Regions from separate parts of the Synechococcus elongatus PCC 6301 genome, predicted to be linked through region 2. Evidence: predicted binding sites of a transcription regulator. Region 2 holds the regulator's gene; each other region holds the start of a gene.
What was found. The regulator NtcA, encoded in region 2, controls nitrogen genes in cyanobacteria. The targets are predictions, from matches to a motif close to GTANCNNNNGNTAC.

Region 1 (9,842 bases), 1.1 Mb from region 2:
ACCCGTTGCTCTGGCAAAAATTCAGTCGTCATTGTGCGATCGCTCTCCACCAAAGACTTCAGCCTCACGGCCCACCCACCATTCACCCAGACCCATCAGCTCTTGGTGCAATTCCGCGATCGCAGCTTCATAAGCGGCGGGTTCCATGCAATCGCGATCGTCTTGCAGCTTTTTCAGACGCAACTGCAACAACAACCAAGGTTTGCCGACTCCCTCAGTTGCACTGATGTAGCGTCCTAGCGCATCGCTGTCTAAATCCATTGCCTTAGACCAAACCCAAGTCAGCGGCGACCCGGTGGCCACAGGCGTAACCTGAGAAAGCCACTGCGTTTAGTCCCTGACCGGGGAAAGTGCTGTCGCCGACGCAGTACAAACCAGGAATTGCGGTGCGATTGAAGGGCATCCCCAGCAAGCCTGCCAATTTACGACGCGGAATTGGCCCATAGGTGCCGTTTTGCCGACCCAAAAAGCGGCGATGGGTGCGGGGCGTACCGACTTCTTGATAGTCGATCGCGCTGCTTAATCCCGGGAAGATCGCCTCCAATCGCTGAATCAGTTTTGCGGCCGCTGCTGCCTTGCGATCGCGGTATTCACTGGGGCTGAGGTTATCCCATTCACCCAACCAGCTGGGCGTGAAGGTGTGAATAATGTGGCGATCGGGCGGAGCTAAAGAGGGATCGAGCAGGGTCGGAATCGAGACAAAGATTGTGCCTTGTTCCACTTCCAATTCATCCCAATTTTCCAGCAGGATGTGGTGGCATTCTGTGCCAGCTGGCAGCAAATCGGCTTTGACTCCGAGATGAAGACTGAGGAAACTGGGCGACTGGCGATAGCGTTGTTGCCAGCGCTGTTCCTGAGCGGGTTCTTGTTGTGGCGGTAGCAGTTCGCCAAAGGTATTCCAGCGGGTGGCGTTGGAGATAATTCGCTTCGCGTAGAGTTTTTCACCATCCGCCAATTCCACGCCGATCGCTCGACCCTTTTCGGTAAGAATGCGGGTGACTCGGGCTTTATAGCGGATGCTGCTGCCCTTAGCTTCCAGACCGGCCACCAGCTTTTCAGCAATGCGGCCAACACCGCCCTTGGGATAGTTAATTCCGCCGTAGTGGCGATCGCTAAAGACCATACCAGCATTGATCATCGGTGTCATCGTGGCAGGCACCACCGACCAGCAGTAGCACTCCATGTCGATGAACTTCAGCAGATCGGGATTGCGAATGTAGCGCCGTGCAATATCACCAACATTCTGGGGCAGATATTTGACCAGGCCCAAGCAGGCCAAAGGGTGTTGCAGGAAGACATTGAACAGATACTTCGGTTCCTCGAGCGACAGTAGTGGCATCGCATTAAGGCAGTTGAACACCTGCCAACACTCGTCGTAAAAACGACGAATTCCCTCCGCTTCCTGGGGGAACTGGGCGATCAGTTCTTGTAGGAAAGCTTCGTAGTCCCGATGCACCTTGAGATCGAGCTGGTTCGGCAAGTGGTAATGAATCTGCACCGGATCGGGGATAGTTTCCAGCGCTTGCCCAACATCGGCCAAGGGGGGAGTCAGCAAATTAGTCGTGCCGGGATCGCCAAAGCCAAAGATTATCGATGCGCCGAAATCGAAGCGATAGCCTTCCCGCTCGAACCAGCCCGCACTTCCGCCCGGAATCAGATAGCGCTCGAGCACCAAAACCTTTGCGCCTTTGGCTGCGAGCTGGGTTGCCGTCACGAGTCCGCCAATGCCCGAGCCAATCACGATGGCGTCGTAGGCGGGTGCAGCGATCGCAGCAGTCATAGCAGGTGTCAAACAGGTTCGATTTCTGAGTGTAGCCCGCTCAGCCTCGGCCCCAACGCAGAAAAAAAGGGCGACCCACCGCCGCCCCAAATGCCGATCCTGCTTGGCTGTGTGCCCAAGAGGAGAAGAGAACACGTCGCCCACTACTGTAGGGCGAACTGCTATTTAATGCAATAGATTCTCAATAAATAAATTGATCAAGCGCTGACCAGGTTGCGATCACCTTCTGATAAGTTACCTAGAATCCTTGACGAATAACGCGATCGCTGCGTAGTTACTCGCTGGGATGGTCGAGCGATCGCCAAGAGGGATTATCAATTATTGAAAAACTGTTGCGTTTGGCAAAAGCTACAGATTAGGTCTACCGTCCTAACCACCGTGGGACGAGAAGCCTTGGCTTCGGTTGGGGTTCAGTCCGTCACTAAAAATCAGAATCAGCATCCACCGCTTCGGCCGATCAGCCCTCAAGGCAGCCACGCCCATCTGTCAGCAAGAGCCGCTCTTCCCGCGAGTCATACTCGAACAGTTCTACGTAGCACCCCCAGTCCACCGCAGTAGTGAACTGCTGTTTGGCCCCTAGTCGAGGAGACTGATTTTCCCACAAGTTCAGGAAGAAGCCGGTTTGCAGCGAGTAGCTGCGACGCTCGCGCAGGGTTTGCACGATGCTGCTGATCCCAGAACTGTGCTGCAGCACCTGTTGCCGAAATCGCTTCTTAATGGGCAGGATCGTTGTTGCAGCAAAGTCTTTGCCGATCGCCGTCAATTGCACTTGACCCTGCTCAAGCTCGGCAAACTGCAACATCACGGCCGCATCAATGAGTGGCAATCAATCATCGACTTCCAGTTGCAAACGCTTCGCAAGTTTAGGAATTATGCGACAGGCTGAAGTTTGCGCGTCAGTTATGTTTGACCTTCAATCGCTGTCAGATCCTTGGAATACGTTGAGTTTTTATTGTGGGAGTTTCTCTGAAAGCACGACTTAATCCACATCCAATTCCCAGCTTCCTTGCATGACTCTGCAAGTCACTTGCTCTGAATGACGGTAGCAATGATTCTTGGAACTGATCAGGATCAATAAAGCCCTATTGGAATGGTTCTCCTGTCGCTATTGGCTAACACAACCACTCTCTCATGATGGCTTAACTCGAGGGTGATGTTGAGCCCAGAGAATCGCGAGATGTTGCGATCGCGGCCGGAGAAGAAAACTCGCTAATCCAGTGCAGGTCAGCCCCCAGGTCAATCACCCCTTCACAGAAGCGATCATTAACCACCTCAAACACCAGCGCCTCATCAATCCAGTCGTAAACCTCGCAATCTTCACTGGTGATTGCAATGCTGATAGTGTAAACCCCCGCATTAAGTTGGTTTCGCCAGCGAAAACTCAACTCCGGAGAACTACCAGCAGCCAAAGCCTTCGGTCGTTTCTCGAGCTGTAGATTGTTGGTTCCATAGATCACAACCCCGTATAGATTGCGAATCGATAGACCAATCAGGGCATCAGGTAAATCCTGATGAATTTGCAATTGGAAAGTGAGGGTCAGGTCACCGCCTTGGAGCACCTTATCAGCCTGCAGACCTGAGCCGCTGAGCCAAGCTTTCGAAATCGTGGCGCGGCCATTGCCATGGCGATTGGGATGAGCGGCCTGCTCGACATAGCAGAGACCGGCCTGTTGGGTTTCCTGCGCCAGCGGTCGATAGTTGTCCCGATCCTCCAGCCCCAACAGTTGGTTGTAGTGATTCAGCACCCAATTGGGATTGCCTCGCTCTAGAATCCGGCCGCCCTCCAGCAGAACTGCTTCATCACAAAGCATCCGCACAGCGTTGGCGTCGTGGGAGACAAACAGAATCGTGGTGCCCTTTTCCTTCAGTTCGCGAATTCGCTTCATACAGCGGGCTTGAAAGCGGGCATCACCAACCGCTAACGCTTCATCAACAATCAACAACTCCGGATCAAGGTGAGCCACTACCGAAAAAGCCAACCGCACCATCATGCTGCTGGAGTAGGTTTTGACCGGCTGATCTAGGAAGTCACCAATTTCGGCAAAGGCAACGATCTCAGCAAAGCGATCGCGAATTTCTTGGGGGGTCAGGCCGAGCAACTGCCCATTGAAAAAGACATTCTGGCGGCCGGTAAATTCTGGATTGAACCCACTGCCCAGCCCCAACAGCGCTGCTACACGGCCACGCACCTTGACCCGGCCACTACTAGGGGTCAGGGTTCCTGCCACAATCTGCAGTAGGGTGCTTTTGCCCGCGCCATTGCGGCCAACAATGCCTATTGTGCGACCGGGCTCTACCTGCAAACTAATGTTTTCCAGTGCTTGGAAGGTCTGCACCCGGGAGGTACGAGGAAATAGCAATTCCCAAAGGCGATCACGGGGATGCCTGTAGCGCTGGAAGCATTTGCTCACAGCCTCCAATTCCAGCACAGGATCCATAGAGGTATTGCCTATCACTCGCCAACCAGCTGTGGGGTTGAGTTTACCGCAGCTCTCCTTGCTTCTCGACCCAGCCCCTGCTGCAGCGATCGCAGTGGGGACTGATGCCTTAGCCAGCAACATTGATTGACATCCGGGAGAGCCACCGTAAGGATGATGCGAGAACAGTCGTGAGCTTGACCCCAGCAGGATTCACCGAGCAGCAGGGTCAGCCCATCAGTCTGGCGTTGCGATCGCGATAGTTGGCATGGCAGATTCTTCGGCAGTTCAGCAGCATCCTCTCTTTGCCAATCTCTCAGCCGAACAACTCGCTCGGCTGACCCAAGCCAGTCGCCCGCGACACTATCCAGCAGGCCAAGCGGTGCTTCTGGAACATGACTGGAGTGATGGTTACTACTTGATCACAGCAGGGATTGCCAAAGTCGCGATCGCGAGCTCCGGCGGCGATGAAGTCATTGTGGGACTACTAGGGGCAGGGGAGTTGTTTGGCGAACTGCGGGCGCTGGGTTTCGAGGCCCGAACCGCAGAAGTCACTGCGCTCACAGCGTTGCAAGTGATTCATCTGCAATCTACGCCCTTGAGCCAAGCCTTGCAGGTTGAACCGCAGCTCGGTCTGCGTCTAGCCCAGGGGTTGGCACGACGACTTTTGGAGACCAATCGTCGCTTTGCCTATCGCAGTGAGGATGCCACTGCCCGTGTGGTTGAGGCCTTGGATTGTCTGGCCCAAAAAGCAGCACTCCCCCAGACGACCAGCGCTTGGCAACCCGTCCCCCTGATCAACGTCAGCATTGTTGGGAGTTTGGCCGGGATGGCACGGGAGACCGCCTCTCGGGAGTTGAGCACCCTAGAAAAGCGGGGTTTCCTCGTTCGCAAGTCCGATCCGTGGCAGCTGTCTGTGCAGCTCTTGAGGCGCTATGGCCTCCGCGCGGAGAGTGCTTCCTGATCGAGCCTTGCTGCTAAAGCGATCGCAGGCAGCCCATCAACGCTACTGTGATCGATCTCACAAGCGCCCCTGATCCAGCGCACAGCATTGGGACGATCGCCGCCGCAGGCTAGAAGCAACCCGCACTCAGCAGGCTTGCTCTGCACTCGACCATGGCTGCACCCACTCCCATCACTCGGACCGCAGTATTGGTGAACAGTGGTCTTTGTACCGCCGCTCTATTGTTGCTGTCACAGTTGATGACTCTGCCGCCATCGCCACTGCCGATCGCTCCAGGATTGCCCGTCGCCCAACGGCCCAGCAGCTAATCCAGATAGCGATCACACCACAAGGACGGACTCGGTTTCGACGCGATCGCACCGAGCTAGAACAGTTGGCTCAACGTCTTAAAATCACATAATTCAGCGGTCATCGCTTCGCGGCAGAGCTGACGAAAATGGCGCACCGGCGGCAGACTGAGTTGCTCCTCAGGAATGACCAGCTTGATGCGACGAGTCAGGCGCGGTTCTGCAGTAGGGCGAATCACAAGGCGCGGATCATGTCGGGCATCGACCAAGGCGGCTTGCGGTAACAGCGCCAGCCAGTAGCCTTCTCGCACCACCCCCCGAAAGCTGTCAAGGGAGTTGAGTTCGAGACAACTATTCAGCTCTAACCCCAACTCTCGAAAGCGCTGCTCGACCAAGCGCTGCATCCCGTAGCCATCCTTAAAGACAACTTGGGGGACATGACTGAGTTGCTCCCACGCGATCGCCTTTTGGTCAGCAAGAGGATGATCAACGGAGAGCAGAACCTGCACTTCCTCTTCGAGCAGCAAATCCACCACGAGACCGGCACTAGTGGTCAAAGTGGGCGAGTCCATCACGATCGCCAAATCAATCAAGCCATCCCGCAGCACTTTCAGCGCGCGATCGCTGCCAAGGGTACTTACGCGCAAATGAATGGAGGGCCACTGCTGCTGAAACCGGTTGAGGACAGCGGGCAGATAGCAGCCGCCGATCGAGTCTGCGATCGCCATGCATAATTCGGTTTGACGCCCCGTCAGCAACTCTTCAATTTCAGTGCAAGCGGTTTGCCACTCTTGGCAAATGCGACGCAGCCGTGGCAGTAAACGCTCACCTGCTGCCGTCAGTTTCATCCGCCCCTGACGCCGAAACAGGGCAATCCCTAGCTCATCTTCCAATCCCTTGACTTGGCGACTGATCGTGGATTGATTACAGCCGACTTTTTGGGCTGCTTCTTGAAAACTTCCGGTTTCCGCCACCCGCAGCGCGGCTTGGAGCTGTTCTAGGCGCATGGCGACCCTTCCCACTCCTTAATCAGCGTTCGCACCGCCGTCAGCAGGGGTTCATCCGCAGGGGTATTCAGCAGCGATCGCAATTGCGACAACGCGCTACGGTCATCGAGCTGCTTGAGGCTATAGAGGCAATCGGCCGGGCGCGGGCAGTTGGGCAACCACCGCAGCAGCAACAAGGTTGCCGCTCGTTTGTGGGGGTGCTGCCCCAGGGAACGGAGACAGGCTTGCCAATCGGCCGTTGTCCAAGCCGTTGTCGTCAGGCGGGACAAGCGAGTCAAGGCTTCTGTTGTGCGAGCATCGGCCAGGGCGGCCAGCGCTTCGGTGCGACCCCGACCCGATTGCATCGCGATCGCAACCAAGTAATCCCATGCTTCTGGCGTCGCGATCGCGGCAATTCCCCAAACTGCCACCTGCACAATGCTGGAGTCATGATCCTCCGCACCTGCCCGAAAGATCGCCAGCCGTTCACGCACCGTAAATAATTCCGAACTCCGCACCGCTTCCAAGGCCGCGCGGCGCACTTGAGGATCGGGATCCAAGCAGAGCTGTTGAAGATGCAGGCGACTGCTAGAGTCCCGCGCCGCCCCCAAGGCGGTAGCTGCCTGCGATCGCCATTGAGGATCAGGATCGCTACTCAAATCCCGGAGTTGCGTTAGCAGAGCCGGATCCTGACTGCTGGCTAAGGCCGGTAGTAGCCAAGTCCGTTCAGCTAAGTCGGCTAGGGCCGCTTGAATGATGTCAGTTGCATTCGACCCCTGGGCCAGCCAAGCTTTATAAATTTCTGTTTTGACCAAACCATCCCGACATAACTCGGTCAGGGCTTGCAAAACAGCGGGGATGCGATCGTGCTGCCAGAGACTGCAAAGGTGAGCCAATAACCACTGCGTCTGCCAGTCATCAGGTATCGCTTGGCAGCGCTGCAACCCAGCTTCGAGGACGCGAACATCAACTGTTTTGGCCAGTTGCTGAACCTGTCGCCAACAATGTTCAAAATCACCGCTTGGCCAGCCGTCACTCTCTGCAAACGCTGCATCAGTCATGTGCAATCAATACAGGTTAAAAACCATGCTAATGGCTCCACCTAAGCGGGCTTCAGAGTCAAGGCTTGTAGCAATTGCTACTAAAAACTGCGATCGCTGCTGAAATGAGCTGGAATTCTGTCCCTCTCAGCTCAAAAAGTATCAATGATTACTTAATGTTTGTTCTGCGCAAACTTCTTGCAGAACATGCATGATTTACAAAAAGTTGTAGTTTCTGTTACCAATTGCGAATCGAGAACTGCCTAATCTGCCGAGTATGCAAGCTGCTTTGTAGGCAGATGAATCCATGGCTCAAGCCACCGCTACTACTGAAAAACTCAATAAATTTGAGAAGCTAAAACTTGAAAAAGATGGTCTCGCTGTCCGCGACCAAATTCAGCATTTTGCCTCGATTGGCTGGGAAGCAATGGACCCCGGCGATCGCGAACATCGCTTGAAGTGGCTGGGTATTTTTTGGCGACCCGTTACGCCAGGCCGGTTTATGGCACGGCTCAGAATTCCCAGCGGCATTCTGCAGAGCCAACAGCTCAATGCTCTAGCTAATTTTCTACAACGCTACGGCGACCAGGCCAGCATTGACATCACCACTCGCCAAAACTTACAGCTTCGGGGTCTTTTGTTAGAAGACACACCGGAATTTTTAGAACGATTGCATGCAGTGGGCTTAACCAGTGTGCAGTCGGGTATGGATAACGTTCGCAACATCACTGGCTCGCCGGTTGCTGGACTCGATGCTGCAGAGTTGTTTGATACGCGATCGCTCATTCAAGCGCTTCAAGATGATCTGACAGCAGCTGGTCAAGGGAATTCTGAATTCACCAATTTGCCGCGCAAATTCAATATCGCCATTGAGGGTGGACGAGATAACTCGATCCACGCAGAAATCAATGACTTAGCATTTACGCCGGCTTATCAAGATGGCACACTCGGGTTCAATGTTTGGGTGGGGGGCTTCTTCTCCTCGACCCGAGTGGCACCAGCCATTCCTCTTAATGCTTGGGTGCCGGCGGACCACAGCGTGATTCGACTTAGCCGAGCCATTCTCGAAGTCTTTCGTGACAATGGCTCACGGGGCAATCGCCAAAAAACTCGCCTGATGTGGCTGATTGATGAGTGGGGGATCGAGCGCTTCCGCCAAGTCGTTAGCGAAGCCTACGGAGCGCCCTTAGCAGCGGCAGCTCCCGAGCTAATGGACTGGGAGAAACGCGACTTCCTCGGTGTCCATCCCCAAAAGCAAGCGGGTCTCAACTTTGTTGGCCTGCATGTGCCGGTCGGTCGCCTGACAACCGAAGACCTCTACGAGCTCGCCCGTCTGGCCGACACTTACGGTCAAGGGGAAGTGCGACTGACCGTTGAGCAGAATGTCATCCTCACCCACATTCCCGATGCGCAGCTGCCCACTCTCCTCGCCGAGCCACTGCTGACACGGTTCTCGCCCCAGCCAGCCCCCCTGAGCCGTGGCACCGTTTCTTGCACGGGGTCTCAGTACTGCAACTTTGCGCTGATTGAAACAAAGCAACGAGCGATCGCGATCGCCCAATCCCTCGAAGCAGAACTCGACCTGCCGCGACCAGTTCGCATCCACTGGACGGGCTGCCCCAACTCCTGCGGTCAACCGCAAGTCGCTGACATCGGCCTCATGGGAGCCAAGGTTCGCAAAGACGGCCAGATGGTTGAAGGCGTTGACATTTTCTTAGGCGGCAAGGTTGGCTACGACGCCCACCTCGGTGAAAAAGCGATGACCGGCGTCGCCTGCGAGGATTTGCCCGACGTGCTGCGCCAACTGTTGATCGAGCGATTTGGGGCTCAAGCGCGATCGCACTAGAGCCCACTCTTCACCTAGACCGGAACCCGAACAATTTCCACCCTTTTCTCCACTTCCAAACATCATGAGTCAATTTTCTCGGCGCAAATTCCTGTTGACGGCGGGCGGAACTGCAGCAGCAGCCCTCTGGCTCAATGCCTGCGGTAGCAACAACAGCTCCACTGATACGACTGGTTCGACTTCAACCCCGGCTCCCAGCGGTACGAGTGGCGGCGATGCGCCAGAAGTCAAAGGTGTGACCTTGGGCTTCATTGCCCTGACCGATGCAGCGCCGGTGATCATCGCCCTCGAAAAAGGTTTGTTCGCCAAGTACGGCCTACCCGACACCAAGGTCGTCAAGCAAACCTCTTGGGCTGTCACCCGCGACAACCTTGAGTTGGGCAGCGATCGCGGCGGCATCGACGGTGCCCACATCCTTAGCCCAATGCCCTACTTGCTGACGGCGGGCACGATCACCAAGTCGCAGAAGCCGCTGCCGATGTACATCTTGGCGCGACTCAATACCCAAGGTCAGGGCATTTC
Region 2 (9,842 bases):
CCAGCAGCCTAGAAGTTTTGCAGCAAATGCGTCAGGAGCTAGGCATTACGGATGATGAGCACCGCATCGTCCTCGAGGAAGTTGGAATTGAGGATCCTAGCCTACTCAATCCTGATCGCCAACGCAGCCTTGAGAATCAGATTCGCCTTAGTGGTTATCGCAAATCACTGGAACGGTTACTGCTCCTGCAAAGCAAACAAGTAGCTCAGGGCTCATTGGATCCCGGATCCTTACAGGATTCAGCAACAATTCGATCGCTGCGCCGTCAGTACTCAATTACATCTCAAGATGAAGAGTGGATTTTGAGTGGGCTTGCAGGCAATGCCAGCAGTGTTAAAAGAGCAGAGTTTCTGCTCGCACAGTTATCTCAATTAATCGATTGCTATCGTGTCCTCAATCAGCCAGTTCTCTATGATCACAAGGCTGTCCTGACCCTATTACGGGAGAACATCAGCCATAAAAAGGAATTGATCGTGCGATCGATTTTAGAAACCCTAGGACTGCTGCAATCCGATCCGGCTGCGTTGGGCTTAGCTCAACGTTTACAACAGGCGTCACCAGCAATTTTAGGGGAGGTTTTAGACCAAGGGCACTGGAGCGATCGCTTACCCGCAGCAATTTTGCAATGCCTGACCCAGCCCGGTGAAATGCCTGTTTTCTGTTCCCTAGAATTTTCGGCTCAGGCAACGCTCGGGCACCTAGAAACTTTGCTTCTGGATCAGAATCCCATGATTCAGGCGGCGGCGCTCTACGTCATCGCCCAATTGGATCCAGAGCGGAGTCAAGCGATCGCGCGTGATCAGCGTCACCCGTTCAACTCCCCACTGGTGAAAGCCACCCTTGAGCAGCTATTAGCATTGCCATCAAATGCCTCTGCTCATCCATCCCTGACCGACTTCCCAATGCTGGAGCGAGTGGTTTACCTCTTCAATAGCGATTTCTTCCACCGCATGCAAAGTGAGACGCTCATTGCTCTTGCCGATCGCGCGGAAGTGAGAACTTATAGCAAGGGAGATCTCATCACCGAAGCAGGAGACACCTGTCGAGAGTTACTACTGTTAATTGAAGGGCATGCCAACGTTCATTATCAAACTGGAGCTGAGGTTCGAATTGAACAGCTGCATCCAGGTCAAACTCTAGATGAGTTGGAAGTTTTAGCCCATAGCAAGTCAGAGAATACGATCGTGGCTGACAGTGAGAGGACTCGAATTCTTGCCATTTCTGTCGATGCCTTTGATGACTTTCTTGATCATGATCCAGATTTTGCTCGACGGGTTTTGGAATTAGAAAGTCGGCAACTCCAGCGATTTGTGCGGTCGATGCAGTCGATCTAAGAAGCAGTTGAAGCAGGTATTGTAACTATTGTTTCAGTTGAGACATTTACAAGATAGAAAATAAGGGGCTTAAGCTCCTTGTTCCAGAAGATTATCATCTTCGGCGAACTGTCCTATATAGATTAAAGAATGCAATAGTACTGGCTACAAAGCTCGCTGGCTGTTCAGCAATCGTGAAGTTGATCCCAACTTTTACCCCAATTCTGGCGTCCACTAGTGAGAATGGCAGACTGAAGCCAACCACAGCCAAGGGAGGATCTATGGGCTGGTTGAAAGGCACGATCGCGGTGATTGCGATCGCCATTGGGGGGACAGCAGCAGCAGGCTGGGTTTACTACCGGCCAGTGCTAGCACCTTTCCAGTTACAGGCCAATTCCTCTGGCACTGAAGCGAGTCAAGAACGGCGTCTCCTCTATGCCTGCAATCCCGATCGCGCTGGCTTAATTCTTTTGCCGGGCGCTTTGCCTGAAGCCAAAGCGGCGATCGCCCGCGAAATTACCGATCCGCAGCAGCAACAGTTGGCAAGTCAACTACTTGAAAACCTAGAGCGCGAGACTAAGCTCGGAGTTGGCACCAGTATCGGTCCTGTCTGGCTGAAGCAGCAGGAATCGACGATCAGTCGCGTCGTGGGTGAAACCGTGCGCCAGCAACTCACCACTGAACTCCAGAAGGAGTCCGATCCACTGGCGGCAGCATTGGGCAATCAATTTACAGACGCTTTGCTGCAGCCACTGGTCAATCAAGTCACCACCCAGGTGATTGGCGTCGCGAACGTTGTTCTAGAACAGAACATTAACCGCGCTTGCGGCACGACTGCTGCCTTCGGTAGCGCTCCAGCAGCAGAATAGCGACCAGATCATCCACGGGGCGGGGCGGCTGCCGTAAGCCCTGGGGTAGTAAGCGTCGCCAGCCCCGCACGGGATACATCTGCCAGTAGCGATCGCGGGCTTCGAGGGTGCTATTGCGCTCATCTACTAAGGCAATCGGCGGAGCACTCGGCAGGGCACTGAGTTGAGCTTGCCACTGCTGGGATGTGGTTTGGTTGCCGAGGACTAACAGTTGGGGCGATCGCGCTTGGAAAAGCTGGGCAAGCACTGCGATCGCCTCAGCGGAGGCCAAGATCCGGTGCTCCAGTATCTGCCCAGTCTGCGCTTCCATCAAGGCCAGACCACATTTATCACGGCCCGGATCAAAGCCAATCCACAATCCTGCAGCACTGGTCATGGCTCAGTCGAGAACTTGACTTGACCATTCTGGATGGCGCGGAGATCCAACTGCAGGGCATCAGCCGTGGAAATCGCCTCACTGGTCACCACCTCAATCGTCACCTCACCAGGCGTCTGGCGCAGTTGAGATAAGAAGCGCAGCAGGGTTTCAATCCGACCATCGCCAATCTCTAGAACCTCCGACAACACCCCCTGTTGGCGCGCCCGCAGCTGAGCCGCCGTCAGTAGGAGGTTAATCCGCTGGCGCAGTTCATCCGCATCGAGACTGCTGGGGACCAAGGAGGTACTGCCAATGCTACGCCCAGCCGGCAGCAGCAGCTGATTGGGGGTGGCATCCGAAAAGACAAATACGCGGGGTTCACCAACCACCACGTTGGCAGCTGAGAGAATCCGCACCACAAACGGACGGCCCGTCCGCAGTTGTTCCCGCAAGCGATCAACTTCCGCTTGGGGGATCTGAATGATCTGTTCCCGCACTTCTTGAATGCCAGGACGCGTCGCCTGAGCCGCCACCACATTGGCTTCGCGCAGGATCATGTCGATCGCCTCTTGAGTGCCCTGGGGTGCCAGAATTTGCACCAGTTTGCTGACCAAGACTTGCCCCCGCGTAAGGGCAACATTGCCCCGCCGGAAAGCAATTAGCGTTTGCTCCAGTTGCTGAATTTCCCGAGTCAAGCTGGTCTGTTTGGACTCCAGCTCGCGCAGTTGCGCTTCACGGCTCGCGACTTCGCGATCGCGGCTTTGCAGCTGAGTTTTGAGCTGATCAATCTGGTCGCGGACGGCTTGGCGCTGAGCTAACAAGTCTTGGCGTTCTTGCTGCAACTTGACCAAGTCCGATCGCAAACTCGCCGATCGCGTTTCCACGTCCTCTAGCCGCACCGCTGTTTGTCGCTGCTGTTCTACCGCCGCCCGTAACTGCTGATTCGTGCGATCGAGCTGGCGTTGCGCTTCCTGTTGGCTGCGGCGGGCTTGCTCTCGTTGGGCAGCGCTGGCTTCGAGGTCGCGCCGCGCTGTTTCGAGATCCTGGCGGGCTTGGCGCAGGCGATCCTGAACCTGGTTGAACTCAAATACCCCTGCCCGCAGCTGAGCACTGGTCGCGAAAAGAATGCCCAGGGTGGAAGCCGAAATGAAGCCACCCGTCAAAATGGTGACTACGACGGCCGTATCTTTAGGCCGTAGGTTGAACAGACTGAGGCGCGCCTTGCCAATTTTGCTGCCCAAGCGATCGCCAATCGTCGCGATCACGCCGCCCAGCACCAGCACCGCTAAAACCAGAATGTATCCGGAAACCATGTCGGGCCGCTGCCAGACTCCTCACACCTGTTCACTCCATGATGGGGGCGATAGGGAGCCTCAGCAACGGAATCCCTGAGTTGGAGTGAGATTTAGCTGAACTGCTGACTCAGCGCCACCGGATTAAAGACCGTGATCCGCTTTTTGTGAATCGCAATCAGTTTTGATTCCCGTAGGTCACCCAGCAAGCGCGTCACTGTCACCCGCGTTGAGCCGATCGCTTCCGCAATTGCCTGGTGGGAAAGCTTGAGATCGATGGTGATGCCATCAGGGCTGGGGATGCCAAAGTCGCGACAGAGAATCAGCAAAAAGCTGACCAAGCGAGAACCCATATCGCGGTGCGCAAGCGTCTCGATCATCATTTCGGTCTGCAGAATCCGCGAGGACAGCCCCTGCAGCATCACGTTGGCCAGTTCCGGCCGTTCGATCAGCGCCTTCTGCATGAACTCGATCGGCACCGAAAACAGTTGAACCGGCGTAAAGGCCACTGCATGGTAGAAGCGATCGGAGCGCTGACCTGTCAGCAGCGACAGCACTCCAAACACGCTGTTCTCACGCAGCAGGGCCACCGTAATTTCTTCGCCCGACTCATAGACTCGTGAGAGCTTGACCGCTCCTTTGACAAGCAGGTAGACCCGTTCAGCCGGATCCCCCGGGAAAAAGATGGTCTTACCCCGCTCAAACTGCTCAATCTGGAGGGGCAGCTTACCGCTTCCCAACTCCCGGAACATCGTCAGCAGAGAATTTTCGTTGGCCAGCATCGCAACCGTGCCTTATAACTCCGCGCAAGGAATGGCTGGTGGGCATGGCCATGAACAGCAGCGATCGCGCCGTTGTTGAGAAAGCCAGAACCAGAACGAGCCAAGTGTCTCGTTACCGTACGGCCTAGCCTAGCTGCTGCTTGTAGCAACTGCTACTTTTTCGGCGACAGCCGTGGGGAGGCAGCCAACAGCGGATAATAAGCGGTTGGTTCTGTTGTTGCCCCTGCTATCATGCTCGACCTCTCTGGAAAGAAAGCCCTCGTCACAGGCATCGCCAATAATCGCTCAATCGCTTGGGGGATTGCCCAACAACTCCATGCTGCTGGGGCTGAGCTGGGGATTACCTACCTGCCTGACGATCGCGGCCGGACAGAGTCGAAAGTGCAAGAGCTGACCGCACCACTCAACCCCAGTCTGTTCCTGCCGCTGAATGTGCAAGATGCAGCACAGGTTGACGAGACTTTGGGCACGATCGCCCAGCAGTGGGGCAACTTCGACATCCTGATCCACTGCCTTGCCTTTGCCGGTAAAGAAGAACTGTCGGGTGACTTCAGCGCGACGACTCGCGAAGGTTATGCCCGCGCCCTGGAAATCAGTTCCTATTCATTGATCGACTTAGCGCGAGCCAGCAAACCGCTGCTCAATCAAGGCGGCAGCATCCTGACCCTGACTTATCTGGGTGGCGTGCGCGTCGTGCCCAACTACAACGTCATGGGCACCGCCAAAGCCGCACTGGAAATGAATGTGCGCTACCTGGCAGCAGAATTTGGTCCGCAGGCCATACGCGTCAATGCCATCTCTGCTGGCCCGATTCGGACGCTGGCATCCTCAGCCGTCGGTGGCATCCTCGATATGATTCACCACGTTGAGGAAACCGCACCGCTGCGCCGTACTGTCACCCAAATGGAAGTCGGCAATACGGCAGCCTTCCTCTCCAGCCCGCTCGCCAGCGGCATCACCGGCCAAGTCATCTATGTCGATTCCGGCTACAGCATTATGGGAATGTAGGCCGCGCAACGACTATGCAACTCAGCGATCGCCCTTTGACTGCCCCGGGAACGGCACCCCGCCAAGCCACGGTCAGCCGCCGAACCGGAGAAACCGATGTTCAGGTGTTCCTCAATCTGGATGGCACCGGCCGGTGTCAGGCCGATACGGGGATTCCCTTCCTCGACCACATGTTCGATCAGATTGCTTCCCACGGCCTGATCGATCTGGAAATCACGGCTAAGGGCGATCTGCACATCGATGATCACCACACCAATGAGGATGTGGGCATCACCTTCGGCTTAGCTCTGGCAGAAGCCTTGGGCGATCGCAAAGGGATTGTTCGTTTCGGTCACTTTGTGGCACCGCTGGATGAAGCCTTGGTGCAAGTGGCGCTGGACTTTTCGGGGCGGCCACACCTCACCTATGGCTTGACTCTGCCGACGGAACGGGTGGGCACCTACGAAACACAACTGGTGCGCGAGTTTTTTGTGGCGATCGCCAATAACGCCAAACTGACCTTGCATCTGCGTCAGTTGGACGGCATCAACTCGCACCACATCATCGAAGCGACTTTCAAAGCCTTTGCGCGATCGCTGCGCATGGCCACAGAAGTTGATCCGCGCCGTGCCGGTCAAATCCCTTCTTCGAAAGGGGTCCTTTAGCAGCGGCAGGGCGATCGCCGTCTGTCTTTCCCAGTTCTGAACTCCATCGTTCTGAGGCATCGCTCAGCATGACCAACGCGGTCAACCAAGCGCAATTCTGGGAACAGCGCTATCAGGAGGGCAGCGATCGCTGGGATTTGGGGCAGGCGGCTCCTGTTTGGCGATCGTTACTGGCAGGGACTAATGCACCAGCACCCGGACGGATTGCTGTGCTGGGCTGTGGTCGCGGTCACGATGCCCGTCTGTTTGCTGAGCAGGGATTTGAGGTCGTGGGCTTTGATTTTGCCCCCAGTGCGATCGCAGCGGCTCAAGCATTGGCGCAGGGGACAACAGCTCAGTTTCTGCAGCGGGATATTTTTGCGCTGCCCCAAGAATTTGCCGGTCAGTTTGACACTGTGCTGGAACATACCTGTTTCTGTGCGATCGATCCCGATCGCCGAGCAGAGTATGTCGAAGTCGTGCGACAGATTCTCAAGCCCAAGGGCTGCTTGTTGGGACTGTTCTGGTGCCATGATCGCCCCTCAGGACCGCCCTATGGCTGCAGCCTGACTGAGCTGCGCGATCGCTTTGCTCAAGGCTGGCAAGAAGAGCAACTGGAGTCAGTCACCGAGTCTGTCGAAGGACGGCGTGGCGAAGAGTACCTCGGTCGCTGGCGTCGGTTGGACTAAAGGCGACCAATCGCATCACCAATGATTGTCGCGATCGCAGACTGAGGCTAGGGTTTTGAAGGCGGCACTCGGATTCGAACCGGAGGCGAAGGTTTTGCAGACCTCTGCCTTACCACTTGGTTATGCTGCCAAGCAAAGCTCACTCCTCTACCAGAGACTTTCGAACAACGGTATGCGCTTGCTCTGTCTCAGCAACGGTCATGGCGAAGATCAGATTGCGATCCGCATTTTGACGGAACTGCGTCGACTTGAACCGGACTAAGCGATCGCAACTCACGGCTGTAAAGTCTTAGCAGATAAAGCTTGTCAGGAATTCATTGTTCTGTTGGTTTCGCAGGGTCATGACTGTCGTTTAGAGTTGGCGCAACAGTTCAAAGTTTGAATATTGAACCGAAGCAATGGAGGAAGATTACACTTCTGCTTAGTCAAGAAACACACAGCAACTGTGGCGGAATGATGAAGAACTATCTAAAAGTCACAAAAATTTGATTAACCTTGCGATGATTTAATTACTACTCCGTAAATCCACCTCTGATCGATGCTTCCATTACACCACAAAAATCTTAAAGAAAGTTTTCCAGAGAGAAGGTCTCGCCAAACTCTGTCTTTGCTTGACTAGAGTCATCAGCAGTGTATTTCGATCATTCACAAATCAAGTCCTGTGAAAAAACGCAATGCTCTTATTTTCGCAGTTGGAACCAGTGTGTTTGCTATCGCTTTACCAACTCTAATCTCAATCAATATTGCTAGCAGAGAAGCATTAATTGGTGAGCAGAATTATATGCTGGCTACTGCTCGGGGGTTGCTTCGTAGCTCAGAGAAAGCAGCAGATCAAGTTGATAAAGGTTTTAAAGAGTTACGAGCCCTTCAGTCTGTTCAGACCTGCGATCCAGAGCAGATTCAGGTCATGAGGAAGATTGACCTTGCCTCAGCTTATATTCAAGCAATTGGCTATGTTTCTGGTAACAAGCTAGTTTGCTCTTCAATGGGGAAAGATTCACTTGACTTAGGTCCTGTGGACATTGTTCAGCCTAGCGGAGCAAAGCTCAGGCGTAATGTTGAATTTGATTTTGCTAAAGGGCTTAAATTTATTGTAATTGAACGGGATAGTTTTGCAGCAGTTATTCAGAAGGATGTGCCACTTGATATTTCCAAAGATATAGAAAATATATCAATTACAACTTTATCAAAATCTAATCCTGAGACCCTGACAGCTCGTGGTTTCATAGATCCTAAGTGGATTTCAGCCCTCAACAATCAGCAAGAATCCACTTTTATCGACAAGGGACATATCATTGCAGCTGTCTCCTCTCAACGTTATTTTTTAGGCGCAGTTGTAGCTACTCCAGTCACTGGACTAGCATCAAGAACACGAGCAATTGCATGGATAATTGTGCCTGTGGGTATTTTGGCAGGCATTATCCTTTGGCTTTCAGTTATCTACTTTTTAAGAGGCCAGTTGGCTTTGCCCGCAGTCATAAAAACTGCAATCAAACGTCGTGAATTTTTTCTTACCTATCAGCCAATAGTTAACCTTCAAACAGGAGATTGGGTTGGAGCTGAAGCACTTGTACGTTGGAAACGCCCCGATGGCAAGACTATGGCTCCTGATATTTTTATCCCTGTCGCAGAAGATAGTGGATTAATTCAACTGATTACTGAATATATTGTTGAAACACTGTCTCGGGAGGCGATCGGTTTCTTTGATGAGTTTCCAAGATTTCATATTGGTATCAATCTATCGGCCGCAGATCTGCATACCCCGCAGACAGTTTCTCTAATGCGTAAGGTCGCCAAGGCCACGAGTGCAAAACCAGGAAGTCTAATTGTGGAAGCCACAGAACGTGGCTTTACAGACCCTAAGCTTGCAAATGGAGTAATCAGCAGTTTACGAGCTGATGGAATACAAGTTGCTATTGATGATTTTGGGACAGGCTACTCAAGCTTGTCTTATTTAGAAAATCTTGAGCTTGATTACCTCAAAATAGATAAGTCTTTCGTCGATACAATTGGCAGGGATACAGCAACTAGCAACGTCGTCACACATATCATTGAGATAGCCAAAACGCTGGATTTGATGATGGTTGCTGAAGGAGTAGAGACAGAATTGCAAGCTAATTTTTTGCGCAATCGTGGGGTTCAATATGCTCAAGGATGGTTCTTTGCAAAGCCAATGCTTTTTCCTGAATTATATTCAAAACTTAGAGCTAGAGCTATGCGCAGCTACTCTGAGGCTTGAACACAACTGATAATTTGTCAAACTTGATATTTAATGGAAGGTTTTTTGCGGGATTATTATACTTTTTGATTTTACACAAGAAAACCATTAGAAGCTATTCCTAGGACAGCCAAAGAGGCGGCTGAGATAGGGAGTATTGTTAATATCTTTCTGCCTTCAAGGAAGTTGGCGAGCTCCCATAGGACAAGGACATTAATTGACTTGCATTAGATGGCTGGGGCAGCTTGATAACTAGCCCCGCTACCGCTGAAATCGACTACAAAAAGACAGCAATTATTTCAACAATACTCATTTAAACCAAGATATTTCTTTAGCGCTGACCTCACCGTATGGACTGAAATTGTTCAAGCGTCAGTCCGGATTTAAAGTCCGACTGCCCCTTGTTGAACCACCGTCTCCAGTCCACCGATCGCATGACACCTGCGTGCGATCGCTTGGGCGAAGGCCAGAATTTCTGCCGAGTCCAGAGAGAATTAAAAGGCGGCACCCGGATTCGAACCGGGGGTGAAGGTTTTGCAGACCTCTGCCTTACCACTTGGCTATGCCGCCAGGCACAGTCCACTACTCTAGCAGAGACTTTCGAACAACGGTATGCGCTTGCTCTGTCTTAGCAACGGTCACGGCGAAGATCAGATTGCGATCCGCATCCTGACGGAGCTGCGCCAACTT
Region 3 (9,842 bases), 190 kb from region 2:
TCTATGCCGAAGAGTTTGGCTTGGTTGGCAGCCTGCTGTTCCTGCTCTTTCTTTGCTGCTTCGGAACGGTTGGCTTTTGGGTGGCCCTGCGATCGCGGCGGGTCTTAAATCAGCTTGTGGCCACGGGCTGTACCACGCTGCTAGTCCTGCAATCCTTGCTCAATATCGGGGTAGCTTCGGGTGCTCTGCCAACCACAGGCTTGCCCTTGCCTTTCATCAGCTACGGCGGCAATGCCCTGCTCTCGAGCCTGTTCGTAGCGGGCCTGTTGATCCGTGTGGCACTAGAAATGGATGAGGAAATCGCTAACAGCCCTGGGCCAACCACTCCTCTCAAAACAATACGGCGGCGATCGCCGGCCTAGACCTCGATAAAATCGAGGCATGTTCGACACTTTTGCCAGATGGTTTGAGGGGCTGGAAACCCTGCTCTTCCAGCTCAGCCTTTGGGCCGAAACCCTTGTCAATAGTCAGCTCCAGCATCCGGGACTGCCAACTTTTGCAATCGTCTGGGTGGCAGGTTTGGCGACGAGTTTGACACCCTGCACCCTCTCGATGCTGCCAGTCACCTTTGCCTATTTGGGGGGCTACAGTGAGGGCGATCGCGCCCAGAGTCTGCGCCAATCCGGTCTGTTCTGTCTGGGCTTGGCCACGACGCTGATGGGGCTGGGTCTGAGTGCAGCCGTGCTTGGGCGGATCTATGGCCAGATTGGCTGGGGTCTGACCTTGGCCTCTAGCCTGATTGCGATCGTGATGGGCTTGAATCTGCTGGAGCTGCTGCCCCTAAGGCTACCGGGCCTGAACACCACAAGCTGGCTCCAGGAGGAATGGCCGATTGACCTGCGCGCCTATCTTTTGGGTCTGACCTTTGGCTTGGTAGCGTCTCCCTGCAGTACACCAGTCCTAGCTACTCTACTTGCTTGGGTGGCGGCCAGTGGCCAAGTACAACTCGGGGCTGCTCTTTTGGGTACCTATGCGCTGGGTTCCGTCCTACCGCTCCTCCTAGCCGGTCTCCTCGCCGCTTCCCTGCGTCAGTTGTTGGCCCTGCGACAATGGTCGGCTTGGCTGACGCCCACCAGTGGCGTTGTCCTCATCGGTTTTGGTGTTCTGACGCTGCTCCTTCGTCTGCCAATTAACGCATGACCTCTGATCCTCTGGCCTCACCCTCCTTTGCCGATCGCTGGCGGCGGGGTCAACAGTTGTTTTGGACCTGGCTGGCCGATCTGCGTCTCGCGATCCTGCTGCTGCTAGCGATCGCGATCGCCAGTGCCACAGGTACCGTGATTGAGCAGGGGCAGAGTCTTGCCTTCTATCAAGAGAACTACCCCACCGATCCTGCCCTGTTTGGCTTTCTGTCGTGGCGCTGGATTCTGAGCCTTGGCCTTGACCATGTCTACCGAGCGGGCTGGTTCCTAGGGTTGCTCATTCTCTTTGGTGCCAGCCTCACGGCCTGTACTTTTCGTCGCCAATGGCCCGCCCTGCGGGCTGCCCAGCGTTGGCAGTTCTATCAAGAGCCTCGGCAATTTACCAAGCTTGCACTCAGTGCCAGCCTGCCTCAGGGCAAACTCGACAGTTTGGAACCGCTACTGCTGCAACGCCGCTACCGTCTCTTTCGGGCAGATGATGTCCTCTATGCTCGCCGAGGTCTGGCCGGACGAGTCGGTCCGATCTTGGTGCATGCCGGCATGCTGGTGGTGCTAGGGGGCGCCATCTGGGGCTCCTTGGGGGGATTTTATGCCCAGGAGATGATTCCAAGCGGCGAGACGTTTCAGGTTCGGAATATTGTCGATGCCGGCCCTTGGAGTGGCAGTCGTATTCCTCAGGATTGGGCAGTTAAGGTCAATCGCTTTTGGATTGACTATGCTCCCGACGGTCGCATCGATCAGTTCTACTCGGATCTGTCCGTAGTCGATCGCGAGGGACAAGAGCAAGATCGCCAGACAATTCACGTCAATCAACCCTTGCGCTACGGTGGTCTGACCTTTTATCAGGCCGACTGGGCAATCGCGGCAGCCCAAGTGCGCCTTAACAATAGCCCTGTCCTACAACTACCCATGGCGCAGCTCCCTGCGGCGGGTCGCATCTGGGGGACTTTTGTCCCCACAAAACCTGATCTCAGCAGTGGGGTCTCACTGATCGCCAAGGATCTACAGGGGACAGCGGTTATCTACGGCAGCAATGGCGAACCCCTAGGCACCCTGCGCAAAGGCATGGCGATCGAAGTCGAGGGCATCCGTCTCAGCTTGGTCGACCTAGTCGGCAGTACCGGCCTGCAGATCAAGTCTGATCCGGGGATTCCCTGGGTCTATGCCGGCTTCCTGTTTGTGATGGTGGGCGTGGTTTGCAGCTACGTCTCCCACGCGCAGGTCTGGGCTCTAGAGCAGGACGGTCAGCTGTATATTGGTGGCCGGAGCAATCGCGCCTTGGTGGCGTTCGAGCAGGAAATGCTAGCCGTTCTCGCTCAGCTGGATGCACAAAGTAATCACTCAGCAGAAACTGCGATCGCCTGACGTTTCGTAACAGGTTGCCTGTCTAGCCTAGCTTTTGCCTGATCTTTCAGCAGTGGCTGATTAAAATGTAGACAGCGAATTTTCGATTGCTGTAGCAGTAACTACAACTGTGGTCTAGTCAGCGGTGTTACCAAAGAGTCGCTGACCGGGGCCGTTTGCCCCTCTTAATTGCCCTGGCTTAAGGAGAGTTCCCTTGAAGAAGATTGAGGCGATTATTCGTCCGTTCAAACTGGACGAAGTCAAGATTGCGCTCGTCAATGCTGGCATTGTCGGGATGACGGTTTCAGAAGTGCGCGGTTTTGGTCGCCAAAAAGGCCAAACGGAGCGCTATCGCGGCTCGGAATACACGGTTGAGTTTTTGCAAAAGCTGAAGCTCGAGATCGTGGTGGAAGATGCCCAAGTCGACACCGTCATCGACAAAATCGTTGCAGCAGCCCGCACTGGCGAAATTGGTGACGGCAAGATCTTCGTCTCGCCCGTCGACCAAACCATCCGGATTCGCACCGGCGAGAAAAACGCCGACGCAATCTAAGTCAGCGTCGACAACAGCAGGTGTATTGCTGGAGCAGTTAGAGGCCAGCGATCACAAAACGTTAGCAAGAGAGTTCAGTTGTTTTGAGGTCAGTTAATGCTGACAGGAAACCACTGGGCTCTTTTGTTGTTCTGGGCATCACGAGGGGCGATCGCAGCGTTGCTGCCACTGCCATGCATGCTGAATCATCGTCTCTAAGCTGGGAAATTGCGGCTCCCAACCGAGGATCTGGCGAGCTTTATCGCTGCTACCGACAAGGGCGATCGCATCACCAGGGCGGCGATCGCTCAATTGCACCGGAATCGATCGCTGGGTGACCCGCTCTGCGGTGGCAATCACTTCCTTGACTGAGAAGCCATTGCCGTTGCCCAAGTTAAAGGCGGTGGTAGCTCCCCCGTCCGCTAAGTAAGTCAGGCCCCGTACGTGGGCATCGGCCAAATCACAGACATGGATGTAGTCGCGGATGCAGGTGCCGTCCGATGTCGGGTAGTCCGTGCCATAGACCTGAATGCTGGGACGCTGACCGGCGGCGGCTTGGAGCACCAAGGGAATCAAATGGGTTTCTGGATCGTGGGCCTCGCCCAAATCCCCCTTGGGATCAGCCCCAGCGGCATTGAAGTAGCGGAAGATCACCGATCGCAAGCCGTAGGCAGCCTGAAAATCCTGCAGAAACTGCTCCACCATCCACTTGCTGCGACCGTAGGGATTGATCGGGGCTTGGGGATGATCTTCGGGAATCGGAATCACCTGCGGCAATCCGTAGGTCGCACAGGTCGAAGAAAACACGAGCTGCTGACAGCCTGCTGCCACCATTGCCTGCAGCAAGGTCAAGCTACCGCTGACGTTGTTGGCGTAGAAGTTGCCGGGATCGCGCACCGACTCTCCAACTTCGATCGAGGCAGCAAAGTGAATCACTGCCTGAATCGGATGCTCTGCAAAGAGGCGGTCGAGCAAGAGGCGATCGCGGGTGTCTCCCACAATCAACGGCACCTGTAGGACCTCTGCTGCGATCGCCCGTTGGCCATTGCTGAGGTTGTCGAGCACGATCGGCTGGTAACCCTGGGCTTGCAGTGCCCGCACCGTATGGGAGCCGATATAGCCCGCGCCGCCCGTCACCAGAATGGTTGCCCCTGCCACAGTTTGCCCTAATGACCTTCACTGGAGGATTATCCGGCACGCAGGGTCGCGATCGCCTCAGTTGTGAGGGCCTCGATCGCCGCACGATCGCCAGCCCAAGTCGTTTCTGCTTCACTCAACCAGAGCAGATACTCAACATTGCCCGCCGGCCCCAGTAGCGGCGACCAAGTCAATCCTTGGCCGTGCCAGCCCAACCCCTGAGCCGACTCAAGAACTTGAGCGATCGCCGTCACATGATCCTTGCGATCGCGGACAACCCCGCCTTTACCGACTTTTTCGCGCCCAACCTCGAACTGGGGCTTGACCAGCAAAATCAGCTCGCGGGGCGATCGCAACAACTGCCCCAAGGTCAGCAACACCTTCGTCAGAGAGATGAACGAGAGATCGGCGACGGCTAGATCGGGCCAAACATCATCGGATCCGTAGAGGTCAGTCGGCTGCAGGTTGCGGATGTTGGTTCGCTCCCGCAGAAGGACTCGCGGGTCAGTACGGATCTTCCAGTCAACCTGACCGTAGCCCACATCAATGCCATAGACTTTGCTCGCCCCTGCCTGCAACAAGCAGTCGGTGAAACCGCCGGTGGAGATACCCGCATCCAAACAGATGCGATCGCTGAGCGCGATCGGAAACGTTGCTAAGGCTTTTGCCAGCTTTTCGCCACCTCGCGAAACGTAGGGCGGCTTGGCCGCAACTTCAATCACGGCATCTTCAGCCACCAGGCTCCCCGGTTTATCGACAATCGCTTGGGCGACCCGCACTTCACCAGCACGAATCAGCCGTTGGGCCTGCTGCCGCGAGGGGCAGAGTCCACGTTCCACCAACAGAGCATCTAAACGGTGCTTAGCCACAGGCGCAGGAGAGAGTACATGCCCCAATTATCGGAGCTGACTCCCTCCCAGCTCAGCACTGACCTTAATAGCAGCCTAAAACCGTGAGGATGTAGCTAGAACCAACCGCATCAATGCCCCCCAAGTTGACATTGACCTGGTAGGGCTGGCTGTTGCGGCGAGGTAAGCCAGTCAGCTCTTTCGAGAGATTGCTAGGCAAATAGACACTGCCGCTGAAACTTTCATCGACGGTGCCGTTGCTGTACTTCAAGTTGAGGCCCGCTTGATAGGTGGTGTTGGCACTGGTCGATTGAATCTTGGCAATGTAGCGGCGAAACGTAGCATCAGCGGGCACGGCAAAGTCCGTATTCCAGTTGTCGCGGAAGAACGGACCTGCGCCGCCGGGTGTGACCGTTTTCGTGACTGAGGTGCCGCTCCCTCCCACCACAGGCAGCGGTGTGCAGTTGGCTTGTGCTAGGAGAGTAGACGGACTGGCAAGGCTGCTGGGGAACAACAAAGCAAGAAGCAGAGCGGTCGACATTGGGCCATTCCTCACACAGGAAACCTTGCTCCTTAATTTAAGAGGCTGGTCTATCCAGCGGGGCAGGCAAGGGATCAGTCTGAGAACTGCTACCGCGATCGCCAATCCTGGTGCAGATAACACCGTTCATCAGCGATCCACTCAAGACCTCTGAATCTGCGATCGGGACGGGTCGATGGGGCTGGCAAACGCAGCTAATCAAGGTGTAGCCATCAATCGTTCAGGCCAGACTGAGGGGAAAGCGGTTGCCTCAGGGACTAGGGTTCCTTTCCCAACGTTTCAGCGCTCAATAACAACCAACGACGGTCAAGGTATAGGTGGAACCGACGGCCTTCAGTCCACCGAGATTAACGTTCACCTGAAACGGCTGACTATCCCGACGGGGCTGCCCAACGAGCTCCTGAGAACCATTTCGGGGTAGCGCGAAGCTGCCCTTAAAGGTCTGGTCAGCGGTGCCGTTGCTGTACTTGAGATTGAGACTGGCCTGATAGGTCGTACTGGCACTGAGGGATCGAATGGTTGCGACGTAGCGCCGAAAGGTTGCATCCGTGGGCACAGCAAAGTCGGTATCCCAGTTGTCGCGGAAGAACGGACCTGCACCGCCGGGTGTGACCGTTTTTGTGACTGAGGTACCGGCGCCCCCCACCACTGCCAGCGGCGTGCAATTGGCCCGACTGAGCAGAAGCGGTTGAGTAGTAGACAGCGGACCAGAGACCAGTAAGGCGATCGCCAACAGCGCTGACATGAGACCGTTCCTCAAGTTCGACAAGCTAACTGCTCTCACTGTAGAGGCCGATCGCCGGCGCGGCAGCGGGTAGGGAAATCCACCCTAGTTGCTGTTGAGAACAGCCCTCGACGAAATGAGAAGATTACGAAATGCAAGGAACAAGCTTAGAAAATTCTGGGAGAGATCAGGCCGTAATGCTCTCGCTGGCAAAATACGAAGCAAGTTTCTTGTGGCCAGAGAAAATTTCAGTTCTGGCTCTGTCCCGGTCCTAGCTTCAGTGAGGAGGATCCCATGGAGCAAGCGTTCGGTAACCTCTACGAAATCTTTGGGCGCCAGTTGGTGCGCCTCAAGGATCAGCCCGAAGACATGCCCGACTTTGTCTTGGAATATTGCCACGGCGATCGCTGCTGGGTGCGACAGCAGGCCTGGGGTAGAACCATCAATCTCGGGATTCAGCGATCGCAGATCATCGGTTTGGATTAGATCTCGGCGCTCGGCCAAAGCCGTAAGATAGGAAGGCTGTATCCGTCGACACCGGCTTTGATCGAGCGTTATACGCTGCCTGCCATGGGCGGCCTTTGGACTGACACCTACAAACTCAAAACCTGGCTGCAGGTTGAAATTGCCGTTTGCGAGGCTCAGGCAGAGCTCGGCTATATCCCCGCCGATGCCGTGGAAACGATCAAGGCGAAGGCCAATTTCGATCCGGCGCGGGTGCTGGAGATTGAGCAAGAAGTTCGCCACGACGTCATCGCCTTTTTGACCAACGTCAACGAATATGTTGGCGATGCCGGTCGCTACATTCACCTTGGCATGACCAGCTCGGATGTGCTGGACACTGGTCTGGCGCTGCAGATGGTGGCCAGTGTCGATCTGCTCTTGGCTGAAACCGAGAATTTAATTCAGGCGATTCGCTGGCAGGCGCAGCAACACCGCGAAACGGTGATGATTGGCCGCTCCCACGGCATTCATGCTGAGCCGATCACCTTTGGCTTCAAGCTCGCCGGTTGGCTGGCAGAGATGCTGCGCAACCGCGATCGCTTGGTGCAGGTCCGTCAGTCAGTGGCAGTCGGCAAGATTTCCGGTGCGGTCGGTACCTACGCCAACATCGAGCCGCGCGTCGAAGCTCTGACCTGTCAAAAACTAGGTCTGGAGCCGGATACGGCTTCGACCCAAGTGGTCAGCCGCGATCGCTATGCGGAGTATGTCCAGGTCCTTGCCTTAGTCGCCGCTTCTTTAGAGCGCTTCTCCGTCGAGATCCGCAACCTGCAGCGATCGGATGTGCTGGGGGTTGAAGAATTTTTTGCCAAGGGTCAAAAAGGCTCCTCAGCCATGCCCCACAAGCGCAACCCGATTCGCTCCGAGCGAATCAGCGGTCTAGCGCGGGTGATTCGGGGCTATGCCGTGGCAGCGCTGGAAAACGTGGCACTCTGGCACGAGCGGGATATCTCCCACAGCTCCGTGGAGCGGATGATGCTACCCGACTGCTCAGCGACGCTGCACTTCATGCTGGTGGAAATGACCGAGCTGGTGAAAACCCTGCAGGTCTATCCCGAGAACATGACCCGCAACCTCAACCGCTACGGCGGCGTGGTTTTCAGTCAGCGCGTACTGTTGGCCTTGGTTGACAAGGGACTCAGCCGCGAGGAAGCCTACCGAATTGTCCAAAGCAATGCCCACAGCGCTTGGAATCATGAAGGCGGCAACTTCCGCGCCCTGATTGAAGCCGATCCGACTGTTCAGGCTCACCTCAGCGCCGCCGAGATTGAAGACTGCTTTGCTGCTCAACATCATCTGCGTCATTTGGATGATGTCTATCAGCGCCTCAACATCTAACGCGAGTTAAGGCTGCAATTTCCACAAGGCACAGGGCCACCGTCAGATGTTCTCCAACATGGTTTTAAAGTTGGCAGCAGCACTGAGTGGTCTTGTGCTGATTTTATTTGTGGGCTTTCATCTCACCACAAATCTGTTGCTATGGCGGGGAGCAGAGGCTCTCGATCGCGCGGCGATCGCACTCCATAATCAGGTCTGGCTCCCCGCTGCTGAAGCGATCGTTCTGACAGCGATCGCGGTTCATTTTCTGACCGTCTTGATCCTGGCTTGGCGTAACCGTCAGGCTCGCGGGCCTCAAGCCTACGCCCAATGGCAAAGCAAGCAAACCAGTTGGTTGCGCTGGGCAGCGAATTCCACCGTCATCAGTGGCAGTGGTTTGGCCGTCTTCCTGCTCGTTCATCTGCAGGGGATGCGTTGGCGCGAGCATGATCCGAGCCAGACATCTAGCCTGATTCTTCAAACACTCCAGCAGCCAGCGATCGCCCTGCTGTATGGACTGGGAGCAGCAGTTTTAGCACTGCATCTCAGCCACGGCCTCCGCAGCATGGCGCGTAGCCTAGGCCTGTTCTATCCCCAATGGGCGATCGCGGGGCAACGAGTAGCAATTGCGATCGCGATCGGTTTAGGAATTGGATTTATTAGCATCATTGCTTTAGCAAATCGCACTTTGATCTGAAATCAGAGCAATGATTTCGATTCGTTTAGGCTGTAATCGCCTGCTGATTTTAACTAAAAAAAGCCTTTCATTCGAAAGGCTTGAGAGTTATGAGTTAGGGAGTGATATGGCGCGATCGCCGCTGAAATCTAAGGGCAATCCAAGGTGTCGCGGGTGGCTCGTCCGGTTTTAGAATTGACGCCTTCTGCCACACTGCACAGTAAATCTTGGGCATCTTGGCGCATCAACACATCGGTGAAATCCGCGCCCGTAATCTTGGCACCTTGGAAGAGTGCGTTAAAGGCATAGGCACCTTCCAGAATGGCGTCGGTGAGATCAGTGTTAGTCATCCGCGCCTGATCGAGAATGGTGTTACTGAGGTCAGCTCCGTGAAGATCGACGCTCTCCAAGTTCGCCCCGTAGAATCGAACCCCCACTAGCACCGAGTTACTGAAGTCGCTGCTGCGTAGATTGGCCTTCGTAAAGTTGGCATCGCTGAGATCGCGGTTGGAGAAATTGGACTCAATGAGGATTTCCTTGGTGAAATCGAGAGCGATCGCCGCTGGCGCAATCCAACTCCAAGCTAGACCTGCGATCGCGATGAGAATCAGGCTGCGGCAACAGTGCCGCCAAAGCGTGTGCAAGGACAAAATCACGGGCATTCTGAGCAGAACGCTGCAATCATTCCAGCCTAGCGGTACGGAGGGCAGACCCGACGCAGGTTATCGATCTTCCGCTCGATCGCGCCGGTGAGGCCCTCGTGGCTGCTTGGTGCCGCGATCGCCGGCTGGAAGTTCTGGCAGAGCGCTGGCATTGCCGCTGGGGCGAACTCGACTTGGTGACTCAAGAGGACTCAGCGCTTCGCTTCATCGAGGTCAAAACTCGACGTCAGACCGGTTGGGATCAGTCGGGGTTACTGGCCATCGGCCCAGCCAAGCAACGCTGTCTTAGTCGTGCTGCAGCTTGCTATCTCGCCAGTTTAGGAAACCAGGCAGCTGTTGCCTGTCGCTTTGATGTTGCCTTGGTTCGCTATCGTTCAGAGCCCTCTGCAGCAGCAGTCAAGGTCGCGGCTTGGGGCCA

Region 1: a site for NtcA is predicted at 7,563-7,576, ahead of SYC_RS01605 (ferredoxin--nitrite reductase). Genes of this name have one in related genera too.
Region 3: a site for NtcA is predicted at 2,599-2,612, ahead of SYC_RS06315 (P-II family nitrogen regulator). Genes of this name have one in related genera too.

What each region holds. Positions count from the first base shown of each region.
Region 1 covers NC_006576.1:348,222-358,063, forward strand. Annotated here, with positions in the region: gene SYC_RS01565 (hypothetical protein) at 1-32, opposite strand, end outside; gene SYC_RS01570 (hypothetical protein) at 22-261, opposite strand; gene crtH (carotenoid isomerase) at 266-1,780, opposite strand; gene SYC_RS01580 (AAA-associated domain-containing protein) at 2,238-2,582, opposite strand; gene SYC_RS01585 (ABC transporter ATP-binding protein) at 2,920-4,191, opposite strand; gene SYC_RS01590 (Crp/Fnr family transcriptional regulator) at 4,466-5,161, shown strand; gene SYC_RS13715 (hypothetical protein) at 5,314-5,469, shown strand; gene SYC_RS01595 (LysR family transcriptional regulator) at 5,526-6,455, opposite strand; gene SYC_RS01600 (HEAT repeat domain-containing protein) at 6,446-7,495, opposite strand; gene SYC_RS01605 (ferredoxin--nitrite reductase) at 7,782-9,320, shown strand; gene SYC_RS01610 (CmpA/NrtA family ABC transporter substrate-binding protein) at 9,385-9,842, shown strand, end outside.
Region 2 covers NC_006576.1:1,489,879-1,499,720, forward strand. Annotated here, with positions in the region: gene SYC_RS07285 (cyclic nucleotide-binding domain-containing protein) at 1-1,334, shown strand, start outside; gene SYC_RS07290 (hypothetical protein) at 1,595-2,182, shown strand; gene SYC_RS07295 (pre-16S rRNA-processing nuclease YqgF) at 2,127-2,558, opposite strand; gene SYC_RS07300 (DUF3084 domain-containing protein) at 2,555-3,853, opposite strand; gene ntcA (global nitrogen regulator NtcA) at 3,946-4,614, opposite strand; gene fabI (enoyl-ACP reductase FabI) at 4,843-5,622, shown strand; gene hisB (imidazoleglycerol-phosphate dehydratase HisB) at 5,637-6,266, shown strand; gene SYC_RS07320 (methyltransferase domain-containing protein) at 6,335-6,934, shown strand; tRNA gene SYC_RS07325 (tRNA-Cys) at 6,994-7,064, opposite strand; gene SYC_RS07330 (EAL domain-containing protein) at 7,596-9,173, shown strand; tRNA gene SYC_RS07335 (tRNA-Cys) at 9,652-9,722, opposite strand; gene SYC_RS07340 (lipid-A-disaccharide synthase-related protein) at 9,765-9,842, shown strand, end outside.
Region 3 covers NC_006576.1:1,299,697-1,309,538, forward strand. Annotated here, with positions in the region: gene SYC_RS06300 (FtsW/RodA/SpoVE family cell cycle protein) at 1-362, shown strand, start outside; gene SYC_RS06305 (cytochrome c biogenesis protein CcdA) at 382-1,140, shown strand; gene SYC_RS06310 (cytochrome c biogenesis protein) at 1,137-2,507, shown strand; gene SYC_RS06315 (P-II family nitrogen regulator) at 2,701-3,039, shown strand; gene galE (UDP-glucose 4-epimerase GalE) at 3,178-4,176, opposite strand; gene SYC_RS06325 (TlyA family RNA methyltransferase) at 4,206-5,024, opposite strand; gene SYC_RS06330 (hypothetical protein) at 5,089-5,544, opposite strand; gene SYC_RS06335 (hypothetical protein) at 5,831-6,289, opposite strand; gene SYC_RS06340 (hypothetical protein) at 6,563-6,754, shown strand; gene purB (adenylosuccinate lyase) at 6,812-8,107, shown strand; gene SYC_RS06350 (succinate dehydrogenase cytochrome b subunit) at 8,166-8,783, shown strand; gene SYC_RS06355 (pentapeptide repeat-containing protein) at 8,912-9,424, opposite strand; gene SYC_RS06360 (YraN family protein) at 9,523-9,842, shown strand, end outside.